3 regions of the Geodermatophilus sp. Leaf369 genome follow, and region 2 is predicted to be linked to each of the others. Evidence: riboswitches for the same ligand, from Rfam matches in the RefSeq annotation. Region 2 holds a riboswitch; each other region holds the start of a gene.
The links. Region 2 has a riboswitch for cyclic di-AMP ahead of ASG36_RS16830 (transglycosylase SLT domain-containing protein). Riboswitches for the same ligand answer to the same signal wherever they lie in the genome.
Positions count from the first base shown of each region.

Region 1: it holds a riboswitch for cyclic di-AMP, as region 2 does, so the genes downstream of both, ASG36_RS01630 (C40 family peptidase) here and ASG36_RS16830 (transglycosylase SLT domain-containing protein) in region 2, are expected to answer to the same signal.
Region 3: it holds a riboswitch for cyclic di-AMP, as region 2 does, so the genes downstream of both, ASG36_RS19075 (M23 family metallopeptidase) here and ASG36_RS16830 (transglycosylase SLT domain-containing protein) in region 2, are expected to answer to the same signal.

Region 1 is NZ_LMQA01000001.1:335,508-342,469, reverse strand. Features, by position in the region: gene ASG36_RS01650 (Lrp/AsnC family transcriptional regulator) at 1-73, opposite strand, end outside; gene ASG36_RS01645 (DEDD exonuclease domain-containing protein) at 70-1,905, opposite strand; gene ASG36_RS01640 (M15 family metallopeptidase) at 2,032-3,804, shown strand; gene ASG36_RS01635 (hypothetical protein) at 3,905-4,249, shown strand; cyclic di-AMP (ydaO/yuaA leader) riboswitch at 4,421-4,590, shown strand; gene ASG36_RS01630 (C40 family peptidase) at 4,606-5,763, shown strand; gene ASG36_RS01625 (M48 family metallopeptidase) at 5,813-6,962, shown strand, end outside.
Region 2 is NZ_LMQA01000004.1:94,490-101,451, forward strand. Features, by position in the region: gene ASG36_RS16810 (acyl-CoA dehydrogenase family protein) at 1-546, shown strand, start outside; gene ASG36_RS16815 (hypothetical protein) at 605-838, opposite strand; gene ASG36_RS16820 (YceI family protein) at 1,006-1,605, opposite strand; gene ASG36_RS16825 (type 1 glutamine amidotransferase domain-containing protein) at 1,740-2,294, opposite strand; gene ASG36_RS16830 (transglycosylase SLT domain-containing protein) at 2,340-3,134, opposite strand; cyclic di-AMP (ydaO/yuaA leader) riboswitch at 3,153-3,318, opposite strand; gene ASG36_RS16835 (methyltransferase) at 3,457-4,101, opposite strand; gene ASG36_RS16840 (nitrate/nitrite transporter) at 4,098-5,399, opposite strand; gene ASG36_RS16845 (RGCVC family protein) at 5,459-5,692, opposite strand; gene ASG36_RS16850 (hypothetical protein) at 5,840-6,058, shown strand; gene ASG36_RS16855 (hypothetical protein) at 6,055-6,489, shown strand; gene ASG36_RS16860 (hypothetical protein) at 6,491-6,955, opposite strand; gene ASG36_RS16865 (ankyrin repeat domain-containing protein) at 6,952-6,962, opposite strand, start outside.
Region 3 is NZ_LMQA01000005.1:3,852-10,813, reverse strand. Features, by position in the region: gene ASG36_RS19085 (cation diffusion facilitator family transporter) at 1-386, opposite strand, end outside; gene ASG36_RS19080 (M23 family metallopeptidase) at 461-1,768, opposite strand; gene ASG36_RS19075 (M23 family metallopeptidase) at 1,978-3,021, opposite strand; cyclic di-AMP (ydaO/yuaA leader) riboswitch at 3,248-3,397, opposite strand; gene ASG36_RS19070 (cytochrome c oxidase assembly protein) at 3,553-5,430, opposite strand; gene ASG36_RS19065 (copper resistance CopC family protein) at 5,658-6,347, opposite strand; gene ASG36_RS19060 (cytochrome c oxidase subunit I) at 6,459-6,962, opposite strand, start outside.

The DNA of each region.
Region 1 (6,962 bases), on a different contig from region 2:
GGTCGGCGATCGCTGCGGCGACCTCGCCGATGGAGTCGGTGGCTGCGTCGATCATGACGATGGCGGTGATCACACCCGGGAGGCTAGCGCCGCCCGACGGCGCGGACCGGGCTCACCGGCCCGGACCCGTTCGGGCCGGGCCCGGGTTCCCAGGCTGCGGCCGTCGGCGAACGGGTCGCGGGCCCCGCGGCCGGCGTCGACCCGCTCCAGGAACGAGCTGAAGGCGCCGGTGCCGGGCACCGGGCTGGCCAACGTGCCGGTGACCTCGACCAGGCGGGTCCCGGGCTTCTCCAGCCAGCGCAGCACCAGCTCGGTCTCGTCGACGGTGGCGGCGAGCTCGCCGTCCGGGCCGACCGGCGTCTCGGCGGTGACCTTGAGCGAGGCCAGGTGGTCGCGGACCGAGGTGCCGCGCTCGGCGACGCCGGCGGCCACGAGCCGACCGCGGCGGACCACCGCCAGCGCCCAGCCGCCCGCGCCGTCGGGACGGGCCAGGGACAGCTCGGCGACCCCGGCCAGCAGCTCCAGTCGCTGACGGCGGCGCACCGCCCGGACCAGCACGGCCACCCGGTCGCGCAGCACCGCGGCGTCCTCGAAGCGGCCTTCGCCGGCCAGCCGCTCGACCCGCTCCAATAGCGGCGAGCACAACCGGACCGGGTCCGAGGCCACGGCGGCGGCGAAGACCTCGGCCACCGAGGCGTACTCCTCCCGCGACTGGGCGCCGGTGCAGGGGGCGCCGCAGCGGCCCATGTCGGCCAGTGCGCAGGCGGTGCCCTGCGGGCGTACGGCCAGCCTGCCGCTGCACTGCCGGATGGGCAGCGCCTCGTGGACGGCGGCGACGGCGGCATCGGCGGCCCGCCGGTCGGGGAAGGGGCCCAGGAACACCCCGGCGCCGGGCCGGACCCGGCGGACCACCGACAGCCGCGGGAACGGCTCGTCGGTCAACCGCACCCACAGCGCCCGTTCGGGGAACCGGGACCTCTTGTTGTAGCGGGGCTTGTGCTCGGCGATCAGCCGGAGCTCGCGGACCGAGGCCTCCAGGTCGTGCGCGCAGGGCAGGGCCTCCACCCGCTGGGCCAGTCCGACCATCTCGGTCATCCGGGTGCGTTGCTCCCCGGCGGAGAAGTAGCTGCGCACCCGGGAGCGCAGGTCGGTCGACGTCCCCACGTAGAGCGGCTCGTCACGGGGGCCGCGGAAGACGTAGACCCCGGGGCCGTGCGGCACGTGCGCGCCCAGGTGGCGCTTCTTGCGGCGCTGCGGGTCGACCTGCCGGGTGAGCCCGGTGAGCTCCTCCAGCGAGGTCACCCCCAAGGGCCCCAGCCGCTCGAAGAGCCCGTGCAGCACGTCCACGGTGGCCTGGGCGTCGTCCAGCGCGCGGTGCGTGGGCGTGGTGCGGGCAGAGAAGAACGGCGCCAGGGTGCCGAGCTTGCAGTTGGGCACCTCGTCGCGGGTGAGCAGCCGCCGGGCCAGCACCGCGGTGTCCACCGAGGCGAACGCCGGCCAGGCCAGCCCCGACGCCGCGCACGCCGCCCGGAGGAAGCCCAGGTCGAAGGGGGCGTTGTGGGCCACGAGCACGGTGCCCCGGGCGAACTCCAGGAAGTGCGGCAGCACGCTGTCGATCCGGGGGGCGGCGGCCACCATCATCGAGGTGATGCCGGTGAGCACGCTGATGTAGGGCGGGATGTCGCGGCCGGGGTCGACCAGGGTCTGGAACTCCCCGACCACCTCCCCGGCCCGGACCTTGACCGCGCCGATCTCGGTGATCGCGTCGGTGTGCGCGGAACCGCCGGTGGTCTCCAGGTCGACGACCACGAAGGTCACCTCGGCGAGCGGGGTGCCCAGGTCGTCGATCGACACCTGCTCGAAGCGACGCGGGAGCACGGGCTGGGGGAGGAGTGGACCGGGCACGTCGCGGACGCTAGGTCGGGGGTCCGACAGTCCTGGCCCCGACGCGCCGTCGGGTCGAACACACGTGCGGGTGAGGTGCGCCCTCCCCGCGGGCGTGGCGGGCATCACCCCGGCACTGTCCGCTCGTTGTGCCCGGAGGTCGACGACGCCGTCGCCGCGGGTGAGCAGGAGGTGGACGGGGTGCGACGTCGTCGGGTGTCCTCGGTGCTGGTCGTCGGGACGGTGCTCGCCGTGCTCGGCCTGGGCGCCCCCACCGCCACGGCGGCCCCCAGCTCGCAGCCCGGTGGCACCACCGGTGTCCTGGACAGCGCCGAGCTCACCGACCTGCAGACCCGGGCCGCGGAGGTGCAGGGCGACCTGCAGGAACGCCAGGCCGCCGTGGCTGCCGCCCAGACCGAGCTCGCCCGGGCCCAGCAGGCCGCGGACGCCGCCGCGACCCGGGTGGCCGCTGCCGAGACGGCCCTGGCGACCGAGCAGGTCGCCGTCGGCCGCTACGCCGCCGCCGTCTACCGGGACGGCGGCGCCCCGACGGCGCTCTCCCTGTTGCTGTCGGGCAGCGACCCCGGCGACGTCGTGGCGGCGATGGGCTACCTGGACCTCGTCGACGACGCCGCCGACGACGTGCTCACCGCGGCTGCCGCCCAGCGGCAGGCCGCGCTGGCCGAGCAGGCAGCCGCCGACCAGGCCCTGGCCGGCAGTGCGGCCCAGGCCGACCAGGTCGCGGCCCAGGTGGGCGAGCTGGAGGCCGCGGCGTCGGCGGTGACCGCGGACCTGGACCGGGCCCTGGGCGCGGTGGACCGCCAGCTGGCGCAGCTGCAGGCCGAACAGGTGGAGGTCAACGCCCGGACGGCGGCCAACTGGCAGGCCTACGTCGACTCGCTCACCGCGGCCGGGGTCGCCCTGCCGCCGGCGGCCGCCCTGCAGGACCCGGCGGCCGGCGTTCCCGCGGGGCTGGCGCCGGTGGGCGGCTCGACCGGGGCGGCCCAGCCCGGGGCCGCGCAGCTGCCCCGCCAGCCCAGCTCGCTGCTGGTGCTGCCGGCCGAGACGGTCGCCGCGGTCAGCACCGCGATGGGCGCTCTCGGCCTGCCCTACGCGCCGGGCACGGCGGGCCCGGCGTCCTACGACTGCGGGTCTCTCGTCCAGGCCTCCTACGCCGCCGGCGGGATCGCGCTGCCGGCGACGCAGGGCGAGTTGTTCGCCACGACCACGCCGGTGGCCACGGCCGACGTGCTGCCCGGCGACCTGGTCTTCCTGGGGACGGCGGAGTCCGGTCTGGGCCACGTGGGGATCGCCCTGGACCCGCAGACCATGCTCGCCGCCGACGGACGGGCCGGTGCCGTGGTGGTCCGCTCGGTGCCCGTCGACCAGCTGCTCGGGATCGGCCGACCCAGCCTGCCGCCCCGGGCGGCGGTCGCCGTGCCGGGCGCCACGGCCGGTGCGCTGCCGGTGGAGTGCGGCAACTCCCTCTACCCGGCCAGCTACGACGGCAGCCGGTCGTGGGGCGGCTACCCCAACGGGCTGATCCCGCCCTCGGCGCTGTGTCCCCTGGGCGTGGCCGGCCACGCGCTGCGGTGTGACGCCGCGGCGGCCTGGCGGGCCCTGTCGGCGGCCTTCGCCGGCCGGTTCGGCAGCCCGCTGTGCATCACCGACTCCTACCGCGGCTACGCCGCGCAGGTGACGCTCTACGGCCAGAAGCCGGCGCTGGCGGCGGTGCCCGGCACGAGCAACCACGGGTGGGGCCTGGCGGTCGACCTGTGCGGCGGCGTGGAGTCCTACGGGACGGCGCAGTACGCCTGGATGGTGGGCAACGCCGGGCGCTTCGGCTTCGTGCACCCGACCTGGGCCGACCAGGGCAACGGCCGCGAGGAGCCCTGGCACTGGGAGTTCGCCGGGACCTGAGCGGGCGGGTGTGCACCTGCGCACCCGGAAATGTCGGTGGGGACACCTAGCGTCCGCGGCGACGGACCGACCGGTCCTGCGACCGCCGCCAGGAGGCACCGTGCTCATCGACTGCGACACCTGCACCGTCCGAGGCCAGGGGTGCGACGACTGCGTCGTCACCGTGCTGCTCGGGGCCCCGCCGGGGTGGCGGGGGAGCGACCCGACCGTGGTGCCGATGACCCGGCGGCCGGCGGTGGGCCACCCCCGGGAGGACGTGGTGGCCGACCTGGGCAGCGCCTGGGTGTCCGGGCCGACCGACACGCCCGGCGGGTCCGGTTCTCCCGCTCTCGGGGTGGTCGTGGAGCTCGACGACGTCGAGCGTCGCGCGGTCCGGGCGTTGGCAGAGGTTGGACTGGTCCCGCCACTGCGGCACCAACCCCCGACGAGGCGCGAGGTCGGCTGAGTGGGGGCACGCCGCGCTCCCGTCGAGCTGGGCAGAACGTGCCGAAGCAGAGCGGTCCGAAATGGCACCTCCTGTGCGTTCGGGGTCCGGATCGACCTCTCCACGGAGGTCCCCGGCGTCGATACGGTGGGGTCGTCCGGTCGGCTGGACGTCGCCCCACCGGGTGACACCGACCGGTCACCGCCGAACTGCCCACCCTCCGGGGCGGGCGGACCGGGGACCCACCGCAGCACTGGGGTGAGTTCTCCGCGGGCGCCACGAACGGTGGTGCGTGCGGGGATAGGGCGTCGTCTTCCTGCCCGAACCCGTCAGCTAACCCGGTAGGCGGTCGAGGAGGATGAGGAGCACGCGCACACGTGTCGTCCCACCGCACCGCCCGAGGACCGATCCCGTCCTCGACCACCCGCCCGCACATCCCCGCGGCGTTGATCGTCCCGGCGCTCCCCGACCTGCCGACCGGTCCGCGGCGCACCCGTCTCTCCGGTCGCCTCGGCCGCGGGATGCTGCTCGGCGCCGTCGCCGGGCTGACCCTCACCGTCCTGCCGGGCACCGCCTACGCGGCGCCGGGTGACCCGGGCACCGCTGCCACCGGGGCCACCGGGTCCACCACCGAGGCCACCACCCCCGAGCAGGCCACCGCACTGGTCGCCGAGGCCAACCACCAGCTCGAGGTCGTCACCGAGCAGGTCAACGACGCACAGGTGCAGCTCGCCGACCACCAGGCCGCCGCAGCCTCCGCCGCGCAGGCCGTCACCGCCGCGCAGACCCAGTTGGCCACGCTCAGCACCCAGCTCGACACGGTCGCCCGCAGTGCGTACACGACCAACCCCTCCAGCTTCAGCGCGCTGATGACCAGCAGCTCACCCGAGGACTTCCTGGCCCAGGTCAGCACCCTGGACGTCATCGCCGGGCACACCAACGACCTGGTCACCCAGGTCGCCGCGGCCGGCCGCACCGCGACCGAGGCGCAGACCGCCGCCGACCAGGCCGCCGCCACCGCGCAGCAGGCCCTGGACACCGTCACCGCCCAGCAGGCCGACCTGCAGGAGCAGATCGCGGCCTACCAGGCGCAGTACGCGGCCCTGACCGCCGCGCAGCAGCAGGTCGTCGTGACCGCGCACAGCGGCCCCGAGGTGGAGGCACCGGCGACCGTGGTCGCCGACGGCGCCGCGGCGCAGACGATCGTGGACACCGCGATGGCCCAGCGCGGCGACCCCTACGTGTGGGGTGCCGGCGGCCCGAGCAGCTTCGACTGCTCCGGCCTGACGTCCTACGCCTACGCCGCCGCCGGCATCTCCCTGCCGCACTCCAGCGCGGCCCAGGCGCGGATGGGCAGCCCGGTCGCCCGCGGGGACCTGCAGCCCGGTGACCTCGTGTACTTCTACAGCCCGGTCAGCCACATCGGGATCTACATCGGCAACGGGATGATGGTGCACGCCCCCACCTCCGGTGACGTGGTCAAGGTCGGCAGCGTGGACATGTCCGGCTACGCAGGAGCGCGCCGGCTCGTCTGAGGCGCGGCACCGACGGGGACGCACAGCCGGGCTTCCTAGGATCACCGGCGTGGGTCCCCGTCGTCGTGCCCTGCTCACCGCTGCCGTCCTCGGCGTCGCCCTGGTGGTGGTGCTGTGGGTGCGGATCCCGTGGGCGGCCACCCCCGAGGTCACCGACCCCACCGGCGGGCTGACCGCCGACCAGCTCTCCCGCGCCGACGCCTTCGTCGGGGCCCTGCGGCCGGCGTCGCTGGCGAACCTGGCGCTGGGCCTCCTCGTCGCCGGGGTCCTGGGTCTGACCCCGCTGGGCGCCCGGCTGGTCACCGCCGTGGCGCGCCCGCTCGGCGGCGGCTGGGTGTGGCGGGTGCTCCTGGGCACCGTGGCGCTGACCGTGGTGGGCAGGCTGGTCTCCCTCCCGCTGTCGGCCTACGGCGAGGTGGTCCGGCACCGGTACGGCCTGTCCACCCGCAGCTGGCCGCTGTGGGCCCGGGACGTCGCGGTGGACACCGGGATCACCGCGGGACTCACCGCGCTCGGCATGCTGCTGCTGGTCGGGCTCGCCCGCCGGGCGCCCCGCACCTGGTGGGCCTGGGCCGGGGCGGGTGCGGCCGGGCTGGTCGTGGCCGGGTCGTTCCTCTACCCGGTGGTCATCGAGCCGGCGTTCAACTCCTTCACCCCGTTGCCGGCCTCCCAGCTGCGCACCGACCTGCTCGACCTGGCCGAGCAGTCCGGCTCCCCGGTGCAGGACGTGCTGGTCGCCGATGCCAGCCGGCGCACCACCGCGCTCAACGCCTACGTCTCCGGGTTCGGCTCGACGCGACGGATCGTCGTCTACGACACCCTGCTCACCGAGCTCCCCGACGCCGAGATCGAGTCCATCGCGGCGCACGAGCTGGGCCACGTGGCCACCGACGACGTGCTCACCGGCACCCTGGTCGGCGCGCTGGGGGCCGGGGCCGGGGTCGCGCTGCTCGGCTGGCTGCTCGGCTCGGCCCCGCTGCTGCGCCGGGCCGGTGCCGACGGGCCGGGCGACCCCCGGGTGGTGCCGCTGGTGCTGTTCCTCGTGGCGGCCGCGACCCTGCTGTCGACGCCGGTGCAGAACGGGGTGTCCCGCCAGCTGGAGGCCCGCGCCGACCAGCACGCGCTGGACCTCACCGACGACCCGGCCGCCTTCGAGGACGTGATGCGCCGCCTGGCGGTCGCCAACCTCAACCAGCCCG
Region 2 (6,962 bases):
GCCGCCCGGGTGGTCTTCGACGGCACGCCCGCCCAGCTGCTGGGCGACTCCGACGCCGACCGCACCGCCGACGTCGAGCAGGCGTTGGCCCGGGCGACCGTGGCCTACGCCCACGAGGCGGTCGGGGCGATGGACACCGCCCTGACCACCACCGCGGAGTACCTGCGCACCCGCAAGCAGTTCGGGGTCTCGCTGAACAAGTTCCAGGCCCTGACGTTCCGCGCCGCGGACATGTACGTGACCCTTGAGCTGGTCCGCAGCACCGCGCTGTGGGCGACCATGGTGCTCGACGCCGAGGGCTCCACCGCCGACGACGTGGTGGCCGCCGCCGACCGGGCCCGGCTGCAGACCAGCCGCGCGGGCCGGCACATCGGCAAGGAGGCCATCCAGCTGCACGGCGGGATCGGCGTCACCGCCGAGTACAAGGTCGGGCACTACACCTCGCGGCTGACCGCCATCGACCACCTGCTGGGTGACGGCGACTGGGCCCGCGCCCGGCTGGCCGGCCGCGTCGGTTCCTACGACACGGTCGAGGCCGTGCCGTGACGCACTGAGCCGGACCCGACGGCCCCCGACGCAGCCCGCGTCGGGGGCCGTCGGCGTCTCAGGCGCAGGGACGGACGGCGTCGCGCTGCGCCCGGCGCTCGACCACCAGGCCGCGGAGGTCCTGCCGGCGGCGCAACGCGCGGGCCCGGTCGCTGCCGGTCCGCCGCCGGGCGTGCGGGTCGGCCTCCTCCAGCAGCTGCCGGGCAGCCAGCAGGACGGCCGACGGGCGGGTGACCGCCGCCGCCGGGGTGGTGACCACCAGCCGGTCGCCGCCACCGTCGGTCAGCGGCAAGGGGACCTGCGGGACGACCGGGAGCCCGACCTCGGGATCCAGACCCGGTGAGGGTGGTGGGGTGGGGCGCATGGTGGACCGGCCTGACCGCAGCGGTCCGGCGCGACCGGGGGGCCGACACCCGGGGAGACCGAGACGACCCGACGGTACGCCCCGGGGGCGAGCGGTCAGCCGGCCTTGATGACCGAGACGTCGAACTCGATCTGGATGCGGTCGCTGACCAGCACCCCACCGGTCTCCAGAGCCGCGTTCCACACCAGGCCCCAGTCGCTGCGCTTGACCGCCAGCGCGCCCTCGAAGCCCACCCGGACGTTGCCGAAGGGGTCCTGGGCCGAACCGGTGAGGGTGAACTCCACCGACACCTCGCGGGTGCGCCCCTTGATCGTCAGGTCCCCGGTGACCTCGTACACGTCGGCCTCGAGCTGCTCGACGGCGGTGGAGACGAACGTGACCTCGGGGAACTGCTCGACGTCGAGGAAGTCCGCCGAGCGCAGGTGCGCGTCCCGGTCGGGCTGGCCGGTGTCCAGGCTGCCGGCGTCCATCCGCAGCTCGACCCGGCTCGCCTCGGGTCGCGCGGTGTCCAGGTGCGCGGTGCCCTCGAACTCGCCGAACGTGCCGCGCACGGTGGTGACCATCGCGTGCCGGGCCCGGAAGCCGATCCGGGTGTGCGCGGCGTCGACGGTGTAGTCGCCGGTGACGTCGGTCAGGGCGGTGGTGGCGTCGTCGAAGTCGGTCGCGGCGCCTTGGCTCGCGCGGTGCTTGGCCACGGTCGACCGTCCTCCCAGGAGATGTACAACGGCAGCAGTCTGACGGGTGACTCGCCGCCGTGACCAGGCGGGTAGTCCCACACACGGCGACGGACCCCCACCTGTGGTGGTGGGGGTCCGTCGAGGGGGTGGGGTCAGCTGCCGGCGTAGAGCTCCACGATCGCGGCGTTGAACGCCGGGATGTCGTCGGGGTTGCGGCTGGTCACCAGGTTCCCGTCCCGGGCGACCTCCTCGTCGACGACGGTGGCCCCGCCGCGACGCAGGTCGCCCCGGATGCTGGGGAACGAGGTGAGCGTGCGGCCCTCGAGCACCCCGGCCTCCAGCAGCGTCCAGGGGGCGTGGCAGATGGCGGCCACGGGCTTGCCGGCGTCGAAGAAGGCCTTCACGAAGGCGAGGGCGTCCTCGTCCTGGCGCAGGGTGTCGGGGTTGACCACGCCGCCAGGGAGCAGCAGGCCGTCGTAGTCGGCGGCGGACACGTCGGCGACCAGGTGGTCGACGGGGTGCGTGCTCGCCGGGTGGATGTCGCCGTCCATGGAGGGGATGGCGCCGTCCTCGACGCCGTCCGGCACGGAGATCAGGTGGGTGGTGGCACCCGCGGCCTGCAGGGCGGCGCGGGGCTCCTCGAGCTCGACGCGCTCGACGCCCTGGGCGGCGAGCACGGCGATGGTCTTGCCGGTCAGTTCAGCCATGCCCCGGTCGTTCCCGGGCCGACCGGGGTCGGAAACGCGGAACGCTCAGTACCAGTTGTTGGCCTGCGAGTGCGCCCACGCCGAGCACGGGGAGCCGTAGACCCGGTCGATGTAGATGAGCCCGGCGTCGATCTGCCGGAACCCGTCGGAGGTCTTGGCGATCCCGGTCAGCGCCCAGGTCGAGTTGAGGAACTGGGCGATGCCGTAGGCCGTCGACGACGGGTTCTGCGCGTTCGGGTTCCAGCCCGACTCCTTGCCCCACAGGTTCTCCAGGCAGGAGAACTGCGAGGCGTCGCCACCGAGGGCGGCGAGGGCGTAGTCGTGGAAGTTGCTGGGGGTCTGCGCTGCGGCGGCCTCGGCTGCCGCGGCGGCCTCCGCGGCAGCCTGCGCCTGCGCGGCGGCCTGGGCCTCGGCCGCGGCCTGGGCGGCGGCAGCGGCTGCCTGGGCGTCGAGCTCGGCCTGGTCGGCCGCGGCCTGCGCCTGGGCGGCGGTGGCCTCGTCGGCCTCGCGCTGCGCCCGGCTGGACTCCAGCTCGCCGAGGTGGGTGCCGAGGTCGGCCGGGGACGCGTCGGCGGCGGTCAGCCCGAGCTGGTCGGCCACGCTCACCGCCTGCGAGGCGGCCGCGGAGGGCTCGGCCTGGGCGGTGCCCGGTCCGGTGCCCAGGGCCACGTTGACCAGCACGGCGCCGACGGCGACCGCGGCCAGGTACAGGGCGGGGCGACGGGCCGGGGGACGGCGGTGCCGACCGGACGCGACGGCGGCGACGGTGTCGGCGGCCGACTCGGGAGCCGGGGTCTCCGTGGCGGGGGCAGCAGGCAGTGCGGTGTGACGAGCGCTCATGCGGGTGGGACGTGTCCGTTCTTCCGTCTGGCCGCCTACCGGGTCAGCTGACGGGTTCGGGCGGGAAGACGCCCTACTCCCCCGGCCCGCGTGCAGCCAGGGGTGATTCACCCCAGTGGTTCGGTGGGTCCCCGGTTCGCCTGGGTGGATCTGGGTGGTGCTGGCGACTCGGCGGCGTCCGGCGGGGTCTCCCCGGCTGGGGAGCGGTCATCCGCACGGACGGCGCCACGCTAAGCGGACATGTCGACTGCTGACAAGCAGGGGCGTCCGGTTTCACACATCTGGTGCCGCGATCCCCGACCCGGGGTCGTCGGCCGGTCGCTCAGGGCAGTCGCCCCACCGTCGTCCGGCGGGCGCCGTCCACACCGCTGTCGACGACGTCGTACCCGGCCACCTCGACCAGCCCGCTGGGCAGCTGGCTGCGGCCGGGATCACCGACCAGCACCGTCGCGCCCCGCACCCAGGCGGTGAACAGCCAGGGCCGCACCCGGTCGGCCATCGTCAGGTCGTAGAAGACGTCCCCGGCCAGCACCACGTCGACCTCGGGCAGGTCGGCGTCCAGCACGTCGCCCACCGGCTCGAGCACGGTCACCCCGTTGGCCGCGGCGTTGAGGTCCATCACCGCAACGGCGTACGGGTCGACGTCGCTGGCCAGCACCCGGGTGGCACCGGCCAGGGCCGCCGCGATGCCCACGAGCCCGCTGCCGGCGCCGAGGTCCAGCACGGTGCGTCCGGCCACCAGCTCCGGGTGGTCGAGCACGTGCCGGGCCAGCCCCTGCCCGCCGACCCAGGCGGCGGCCCAGAACGGCGACGCCTGCCCCGGGCCCACGCCCCCGGCGGCGGCCTCGTCCTCCATCGCCTGCCAGAGCGCGGCCACGTCGCCGGCCAGGTGCAGGGCGACCTCGGGCACCAGCGGCGGCCGCTCCAGGCGGGTGTGCCGGGTGAAGAAGTCCGGGGCGACGGTCACGACCGACGTCCCACCCGGCTGCGCATCGCGGTGTAGAGCGGGGTGAGCACGACGCCGTCGGAGGCCAGCCGGTCGCGCAGCCGCCGCCGGTGCCGCCGCACCCCGGCCAGGCCGATCGCCCAGAACAGGTACTGGACGCCGAACGCGGCCTTGAACGCCCCCAGGTCGTAGGCGGTCGACGCGCCCGGGGTCTGGGCGTCCAGCACGGCACCGACGGCGAGCACGGTCAGCAGCGAGGCCGCGAACCCGCCGATGTTCACCACCCCGCTGGCGCTGCCGAGGCGGTGCACCGGGTTCCAGGTGCGGGCGTAGTCGAAGCCGATCATCGAGCCCGGGCCGTTGGAGGCCAGCACGACGACGAGCACCACCAGCAGCCACAGCGGGGCACGACCGGGCCACAGCAGCACCACCGTCCAGGCGGTGATCGTGGCCCCGGCGATCCCGAAGACCAGCACCGAGCGGCGCAGGGGCCACCGCCCGCAGAGCTTGCCCAGCAGCGGTCCCACGCCCATCCCGACCACGACGAGCAGGGTCAGCAGCCCGGCGGCGGTGCCGGTGGACAGGCCCTGCCCCAACACCAGGAACGGGTAGCCCCACAGCAGCGCGAAGACGGTGCCGGAGAACTGGGTGACCAGGTGGGTGTAGAGCCCGATCTGCGTGCCGGACTCCTTCCAGGCGCCGGCCACGTTGGCGCGGATCTCCGACCAGCCCGCGACCGGGGCCACCGGTGTGCCGGGCGGGGAGTCCTTCAGGAAGACCACGACGAGCACGGCCATCAGCACCCCTACCGCCCCGGCGCCCAGGAACGTCGTCGTCCACGAGGTGTGGTGCAGGGCCAGCACCAGCGGGTAGGCCGCCGCGATCTGGCCGACCTGGCCGAGGATGCCGGTGAGCTGGGTGACGACCGGGACGCTGGGCCCGGAGAACCAGAGCGTGACGACCCGCAGCACGCTGATGAAGGTCATCGCGTCCCCGGCGCCGACCAGCACCCGGGCGACGACGGCGGTGGGCACGTCGGTGGCCACGGCGAGCAGCACCTGACCCGCGGCCATGGTGAGCGCGCCGGTGGCGACCAGCGCCCTCGAGCCGAAGCGGTCCAGTGCGATGCCCACCGGCACCTGCAGGCCGGCGTAGACCACGAGCTGCAGGACGAGGAAGAGGCTGACCGCCGAGGCGCCGGCGGAGAACCGCTCCTGGGCGTCGACGGCGGTGACGCCGAGGGACCCGCGGTGGAAGACGGCCACCGCGTACGCGGCCAGGCCGACGACCCAGACGGTGTACGCGCGGCGGGAGTTCACGTGCAGGGTCTACACCCGTGCGCCTCCCGGCACCCCGCGCCCGGCGTGTCCCGGCCGGGTCAGGGGCAGCTGCAGCCGGGGTTGGTCTGGTGGCCGGCGGCGACCTGCTCGGCGGTCGCGGCGCAGAACCGCCGGGAGATGCGGTCGTGCTGGGCCATCGGGTGCGGGCAGACCGGGCAGACCTCCTCGACGGCTGCGTCCCCCTCGCGGGAGGTCTTGGTCGAGGGCGCGTGCTGGGCGGCCTGGACGACGGGAGCGGTCTCGTCGGTGCTCGTGGTGGTGGTCTCGGTCAACGCGGACGACCTGACTGCGCCGACGTGCGGCGCGGTGGTGAGCTCTCCCCGACCTGGGGAACCGCCCACGCTACGCGAGCCCGGGTGATCTACGACTGCCTGCGTAAACGACGTTTCAGACGAGGCGCCCGCGGACAGTCCCCCGACATGACCACTCCGAGCGACACCACCGAGACCCGCACCTTCGCCGACCTGGGCAAGGAGATGTGGTCCTACCTCACCGGCAAGGGCGCCGCCATCAACTACGAGTTCGTCGACATGACCGTCGAGGTGCCCCGCGAGATCGGCGCCGACGCCCCCCGGGCGACCTGGAAGCTCAACGGCACGCTGCGCATCACCACCGCCGAGGGCGTCTCCCAGGGATGACCGTCGGCCCGCTCGTCGTCCGGGCCGACCTCGCCCTCTCCGTCGACGGGCAGTCCGCCCGGCTGACCGGGGACGGCACCGACCTGACGCTGACGTCCTCGGACCCGGTGGGTCTGTGGCGCTCGGCGACGAGCGTGCCCTGGCCGGCCGGGGTCACCGTGAGCAGCGGTCCGCGGGCGGTCGGCGAGCTCGGTGACCTGCTCGCCGCCCACGGCCTGCACCTGGACGTCACCGGGCCGCAGGGCCGAGTCGCCGAACTCGGTCGCGGTGTGTCGTCCCCGGTGGGGCGCACCCTGACCGGTTCGGCGGGGGTCCGGCTCGGGTCCCCCCGCGTGCTCGTCGGCACCCTGGCATCCGAGCCGTTCCCGTGGCGGCCGGTCCTGGTCGCCGTGGCGGCCCTGCTGGTGGTCCGGGCGCTCCGCCGCCGCTGACTCAGCCGGTCCGCTCGAGGTCCTCGTCCCACTCCCGGGCGGCGGTCACCAGCCCCGCGACGTCGACGTCGAGGGGCACGCCGCCGCCCAGCGGGGCTCCCGACACCGGGTCGGTCCACGCCGCCGCCCCGGCCAGGTGCACCCGCAGCAGGCGACGGTCGTCCCGGGCGGCGTCGAGCACGAACGACAGCGACGGCTCGCGGAAGACCAGCCCGTCCCCCAGCAGCGGTCCCGGCGCCTCGGCCACCGTGCGCAGCCAGGACCCGGTGCGCTGGGCGTCCCACGGGGTCAGGCACGGCTCGCGGAAGACCCAGTGCCGTCCCTCCGCGGTGTGCACCTCGCCGCGGACCAGCAGCCAGGTCTCCGACCAGTCGGGCCGGTCCAGCTCGACGGCGCGCAGCTCGAGGGTCTGCCGGCGGAGCACCCGCAGGTCCACCCAGGCGCCGTCCCAGCTGGTGAGCCTCATCGGCCGA
Region 3 (6,962 bases), on a different contig from region 2:
GCGGCCAGCATCACTCCGGAGCGGATCTCCGGGGGGTCCCCGATGCGCTGGACGGCTTGCACCACGATGTACAGCCCAATGCCGAGCAGCAGCAAGCTGTTTCCCAGGGCTGCCAGCACCTCAACGCGCTGCCAGCCGTAGGTACGCCGAGCCGAGGCAGCTCGCTGGGCCAGGGTCACCGCGACCAACGCCAACACCACCCCCAGGCTGTCGGTGGCCATGTGGCCTGCGTCGGCGAGCAGGGCCAACGAGCCGGAGATCAGCGCGCCCACGACCTGAACGATCAGGACGGTGACGGTGATGGCCAGGACCGCAACCAGCCGTTTGCGGTAGCCGGCCGAGACCGTGGCCCCCGGTGCGGGTGCGTGGTTGTGGTCGTGGCCCATGACGCGGTCTCCTCTGACATGCGGGTGTGCGCATGTCAGCATGCCTTACCGTGCGCGGGGAAGGGAAGGGGTCCTCAGCTGCAGGGGCCGCCCATCTCGATTCCCCGGGCCCGCAGCCAGGGCATCGGGTTGGTCCGCCCCTGGTACATGCCCTGGCTGTGCACCTCGAAGTGCAGGTGCGGTCCGGTGGACTGGCCGCGGTTGCCGACCTCGGCGATGAGTTGTCCCGCGCTGACGCGTTGGCCGGTGGTGACGAAGAAGTCGTTGATGTGGCCGTAGACGGTCACGGTGCCGTCGTCGTGCTGGATGTAGACGGCCAGTCCGAAGCCTGTCGCCGGTCCGGCTCGCACGACCCGGCCGGCGACCGGGGCGTAGATGGGGGTTCCGATGGGTGCGGCGATGTCGAGCCCGTTGTGCATCTGCCCCCACCTCATCTCATAACAGGAGGTGAAGCGCCCGCTGGTCGGCGCCACGCCGCCACCTGCACTCGGGGGGCGCGGAGCCGTAGTGACGGGCCCGGGGCGAGGGGGGACCGCGGTGGCTGCAGCACCGCCGCCGACGCCTTGCCCGTTGCCGGCGCGTGCTTGGGCTGCCGTCTGGGCCAGTACCTGGGCAGCTGCCTCGGCTCGGTCTGCTTCCTCTTGCTGGGCGGCCTGCTGCTGCGCCTGCCAGGCGGCGTACCCGTCGCGCTGGCCCTGCAGTTCCAACAGCCGGATCTGGGCGTTTTGGAGTTGCTGTTGCAGGTCGGCCTGCTGGGTGGTCAGTCCGTCCAGGGCCGACTGCGCCAGCGCGAGTTCAGCGGTCGCGGTGTCAGCTGCCGCGGTTGCGGCGGCCTGCGCGTCGGCGCTGTCCTCGACCGCTGCATCGGCCAGTGACGTCGCATTGGCCTGTCGCAGCTGAGCGGTCTCCAGGTCCTCCAGCAGGCTGACCCGGTCAGCGGCCAGGTACTCCAGAGTGACGGCCTGCTGCAGCATCTGCGAGGGTCCTTCGGCGGCGAGCAGGGCGCTGATCCCGCCCAGGTCCCCGGCACGCATGTACGTCTCGGCACCAAGGTCCCCCACCGCCGTTCGCGCTGTCTGCGTGGCTAGCGTGGCCGCCTCCAGCTCCACCGCAGCCACGACCGCGGCCTCCTGGGCGCGGAGCAGGTCGGCCTCGGCGACGAGTTGGGCATCCGCGGCGGCGGCAGCGACGGCGTTGGTCTGCTCGAGTTGGGCCTGGGCGTCGGCGATGGTGGCAGCCAGACGTCCGACCTCGGCGGCCGCGGCGTCCTGCTCGTCCTGGGCGGCCGAGATCTCGGTGTCGCTGGGGTTGAGCGGTGCCGCCTGCGCCGGCCCGGCCGACCAGGTCAAGGCGATCACCAGCACGCCGACCGCCACGCCCACCCGAGGTCGCCGACGGCCCAGGCCGTGATCTTCACGGGGTGGGGGTGTTGCAGTGCTCACGATGCCCTGGCCTCCAGCGGATACGACAACTACCTGTCGTAGTACTAACGGCCGGCGTGGTGGCGTCCTTGAGTCCTCACCCCGAACGGGTCACCCGGGTCGGTCACCGGCTGGACCTCGGTCGGCACTGCTGGCCGCGCGACTGATGGTCAAGCGCAGCGACCCCCCAAGGTGATGCCACGCTGGGCGAGCCATGGAGCCGGATTGGTGCGGGTGGCATAGAGGCCACCCACATGGGTCTCGATGTGCAGGTGCGGGCCAGTGGATTGGCCCCGGTTACCGACCTCGGCGATGAGCTCCCCCGCCTCGACCACCTGACCGGCGGTGACGAAGAACTGGTTGATGTGTCCGTAGAGGGTGATGGTGCCGTCGGAGTGCTGGATGTAGACAGCGAGCCCGAACCCGTTGGCCGGTCCGGCGTTCAGGACGACGCCCCCCTCGGGGGCGTAGATGGGCGTGCCGATCGGGGCAGCGATGTCGATGCCGTTGTGGTTGGTGCCCCACCGCGCTCCATAACAGGACGTGACTTGGCCGGCCACCAGCTCACCGCCCGAGGCGGCCACCGCGGCCTGACCGGCGGCGACGACCGATTCGGGATCATCCACGCCCTGTTCGGTGAGGGCTGCGACCTGGGCAACCTGCAGCTGCTCTTGAAGGGCAGCGCGCTCCGCGGATGCTGCTGCGTAGCCCTGCTGAGCCTCAGCCAATCTGGCTGCGGCATCAGCATCGGCCTGCTGGGCTGCACCCAGCGCCTCCTGCTGGCGCAGGACGGCTTCCTGAGCGCTCGCATCGGCCGTCTCCTGCTGTCCCTGGACCTCCTCCAATGCGCTGATGTCTTCGGCGCGGTCATCAGCCAGCAGCGCCAGCGTGGTGGCGCGGGCCAGAAGGTCCTCGGGATCATCGGCCTCCAGCAGGAGCCCAGCCTGGGCGAGGTCACCCGAGCTCATGAACGCCGCCCTCCCTGCGGCGGCCACCTCGCTCTGCGCCTGGTCCGTCGCCGCCTGGGCGGTCTGGGCTGCTGCAGACGCCGCTGCGGCGGCGGCGGTCGCTGTGTCCAGCTCCAGGGCGGCCAGTCGGGTCAGCTCGACCGTCGATTCGGCCTCGACGGTGGCCTGGTCCAGCCGTTGCTGGGCTGCCTCAAGCAGGCTCTCCAGACGCGCCGCCTCCTGCGGGGCAGTCTCCTCACCGGGCACGCCGGCGGACGTTCCCGGGGACGGGGCTGCCGCGCTGTCCGTGGGCTCTGCCGGTGCCGCTGATGCGATGCCGGGACCTGCGGTCGCGGCGAGAGCCCAGAGCAGGGCCAGGACAGCCGGACGCCCCCGTGGTCTCAAGCTGCGGGCGCCCCGCGTGCTGCGGGCGCCGTGGAGGGGGCTGAGCTTCTGGGGAGGGTCGTGCAGGGTCGCCACAGTGCAGCGGGCTCCGTTCTTCCTTCCACCGACCGAGTTAGCTGACGGGTTCGGGCTGGAAGGAGCCCTACTGCGCGGTGGCAGATTCACCCCAGGAACACATGGGTCCCCGGCCCGCCGACTGACCCGCAGAGGTCAGGCGACGATTAGGCGGGTCTGCCCAAGGACCCAGGAAGGGCGCGTGGCCTGAGCAGACGCCATCAAGCTACTAGCTTGACTAGTAGAGGTCACGTTCCGGTCACGACCGCCTGTATCCCCCGGCGTCGTGTTGTCGCACAGGGTCGGGTCCTGATGGCTCAGCGTGGCGTAGCCGCCTGGTCAGGAGTCCGAGTTTTCTGCCTGCAGCACCGGACTCGGTGAGCGCGACGCTCGAGCCAGTGCCCAGACCGCGATCGCTCCGGCTGTCATCAGCCCCACCAGTAGGAACACCACGGCGGCATGTCGTTGGTCGGTGAGTGCAGAAGGGCGCCACGCCGGGTCGATCTCGGTCCACCAGCCCTCCGCCAGCGCGGTGGGCCAGGTCAGCAAAGCAACCGAGACGAGCACGTGGATGGTGGTCCAGCCCGCGATCCACCACCCCCGCAGCTTGCGGGGGATGTCGCTGTCGAACCAGGACCGCACGAGCACCATGCCCGCGGTGAAGGTCGCGATCACAGACACCACGTGGGCGGCGTGGGATCGCATGACGATCTCCAGCACGGGGCCGGTGTACCCCAGGTAGACAACGACCACGAAGAGGGCCAGGGCTGGTGCGGGCCGGCGCAGGACGAGGGCGGCGCGGCTGGAGGTGATGGCCTCCAGCCACTGGGCGGCCCCCCGGTTGTCATCCATCACTGGTTCCGTCGCGGGTGATCGACGGTCGAGGTGGTCGGTGAGCAGCTGACCCGGTGCTGCCCGGAGAACCAACGCTGGCCCGAGCAGGCCGAGCAGGAGGTACTGCAGGGCGTGGGCGGGTGCAGAGACCAGGGCGTAGCGAGCAAGCCCGCTGGTCGTTGCCACCAGGAGCACGGTGGCACCGCCCAGTAGGAGTGCAGTGCGCCAGGAAGGCCACGACTGCCCGGCCTGGGTCCTCCTGCGCACTGCCCACACGTACGCCACCACCGCGCCGGCGATCAGGACAGGGAACAGCGGATCGGGGTAGGGCTGCCACAGTTGGGTCCACCACTGTCCTGGGGTGGGGTTGGGTGGGAGAGGGAAACCCAGAGCGTCGAAGGCGCTCCCCTCCTCCTCCCCCGGATTTGGCGTGGTTTGCGGGGTAGGGGTGCGCGACAGGGACACCGCGACACCGATCGTCGCTGCGAAGACGAGCACTTCGCTGATCGCCAAGCGGCGGAAGGCACGGTGGTCTCCCCGGGCCAGGCTGGGGAGGGTCCGGCGCCGGTGGGCCCACCCCAGCCCGCCCAACGCCAGCAGCGCAGCTGTCTTGATCACGACCTGTCGGCCGTAGTCGGTGTCAACCAGATCAGCGACGCCGGTCAGCCGCGTCGCGGCTGTGAGCACACCACTGAGGGCGACGAGCAGCACGAGCAGCGGTGCAACCGCGCTGAACCGGGTCACTGCCACCTGCAAGGCGGCGATGGGCACCCGGCGGATGAGGATCAGGGAGAGCACCCCGCCGGCCCAGGCGAGCACCCCGAGTACATGCAGCGCCAGACCGGAGATCGCGGCCTGGTGACTGCCCGATCCGGCGGCGTGTCCGGTGAACACCGGGGGGAGGCTGGCGAGCAAAGCGATGAGGAGCAGCGCCGCGCTGCCTGCTGTGGTGAGCACCAGCCGGGACCCGATGACCAGGACGAGGGTCAAGACCGCTACTGCGGCTTGGGCCTGGCCTTGCGGGATGGTCGTGGTGAAGGAGAACAGGCCGCGTGCGCTCACCGACGCCAGGTCGGTGCCCAGAAAATCCGCCAGCTGCAGGGGTGCCACCAGGATCGAGCTGAGCAGCCACACGGCTGCCGGCCAGGTCGCCATCCGTGTCCAGCGGTAACCCGCGACACTCATCTGCCGGTGCCCGGGGGCCAGTAGCGCAGCGGCCATCAGGCACCCCGCTGTCGCTACCGCCGCCAGGTCGCCCACGACCCGGGTCACTGGGATGGCCCAGGTGACCGCGGCCGAGGTGGCCGGTATCCCGGGCAGCGCCTCGGCGACGAGGGAACCCGACGCCCACAACAGCGCCAGGGTCGTGCCGACCCCGATCATCAGAGCGCTGAGTGTGATGACCGGTCCCGCCGGCATCGGCCACCCCCGCTGCCGCCGCGTGGACACAGCGGGGGCGACCACCATGACGTCCCCTGAGGACATCTCTGCTGAATGGGCGTCCGCTGGTGCCGGCGCCGCCCCGGGGTCGGCAGGTTCTGCTCGTCCCGCCCGCGCGGGTTGCCTTTCGCCCGCCGCTGACCCGTGCGGTGCCTCGTCGGGGCCGGCGCTCACGCCTTGTGACTGAGCCGGCGGCGGCGCGCGAGGGTGAAGCTGATGATCAGCAGGATCGCCAGGATGGCCAGACCAATCATCGTGGCCACCGAGATGCCCCCTGAATCGCCTGTCTGGGCTGCTTCATCAACAGCCGGTGTGGCCGCGCTCGGCGTGGTCGGTGTCGATGCAGCCGGCGTCGAGTCCGCACTCGGGGGGGCCGTGCTTTCGGCGGGAGTGGGGTCGGCGGGGTCGGCGGTGACCGCCGCTGGGGTGAAGGTGAAGCCGTAGGTGCCTTGGATGGTGTGGCCGTCGGCGGACACGATCCGGTAGGAGACCCCGTAGGCACCGCCGCCACCCATCGAGACCGGCTGGGTCACGACATCGCCCTGCACGGTGGGTTCACCATCGGTCACGTCGGTGCCGCTGGGGTCCAGGACCGCGATCTGGGCGAACCCGGGCTGCACCCCGTCGGTGAAGGTGAGCTCCAAGGCGCCGGGGGCCTCCTCGACGGTGCCGTCGACCGCGGGGCTGGCGGACTCCAGGTCGCTGTGCGCCTGCGCGGAGGGCGCCCCGAGCAGAACAGCGAACAGCACCGATGCCACGACCACCGCTGCACGCAGCGACGTTCTTCTGGTGCCAGACCCCCATGCGCCCTGATCTGCCTGGAGGCTGCGGGGGCTCAGGGCTCGGGTGGTGTACTGCACGGTCACAGGGTGGCTCCTGGGCTGGTGGGCTGCGGGGTGCTCGGGGACCGCCTCGGCGATCCCCTCGTCTAGTCGCCAGCTGGCGACCTGTGGTTCCCCCGTGGTGTCAGGTCAGGTCGGGTCGGGGTCGTTGGCACCCTGTCGGGCGCCGGTGCCCTCGAGCAGTTCACTGGCGTAGGGCCCGTGCTTCTTGCCCGCGTGCGCCTCCTCCTGGAGCCGTCGCTGCAGGTGCGGGTAGTGCAGCTCGAACGCCGGCCGCTCGGAGCGGATGCGCGGGATCTCGATGAAGTTGTGCCGCGGCGGCGGGGAGGACGTCGCCCACTCCAGGGAGTTGCCGTGGCCCCACGGGTCATCGCGCAACGCGAGCTGCCCGTACTTCCAGGAGTGCACCACGTTGTAGAGGAACGGGATGGTCGAGGCACCCAGGATGAAAGACCCGACCGTGGAGATCGTGTTTAGCGTGGTGAAGTTGTCACTGGCCAGGTAGTCGGCATACCGGCGCGGCATCCCCTGTGAGCCCAGCCAGTGCTGGACCAGGAACGTGGCGTGGAACCCGATGAACGTCAGCCAGAAGTGCAGCTTGCCCAGCCGCTCGTCCATCATCCGGCCGCACAT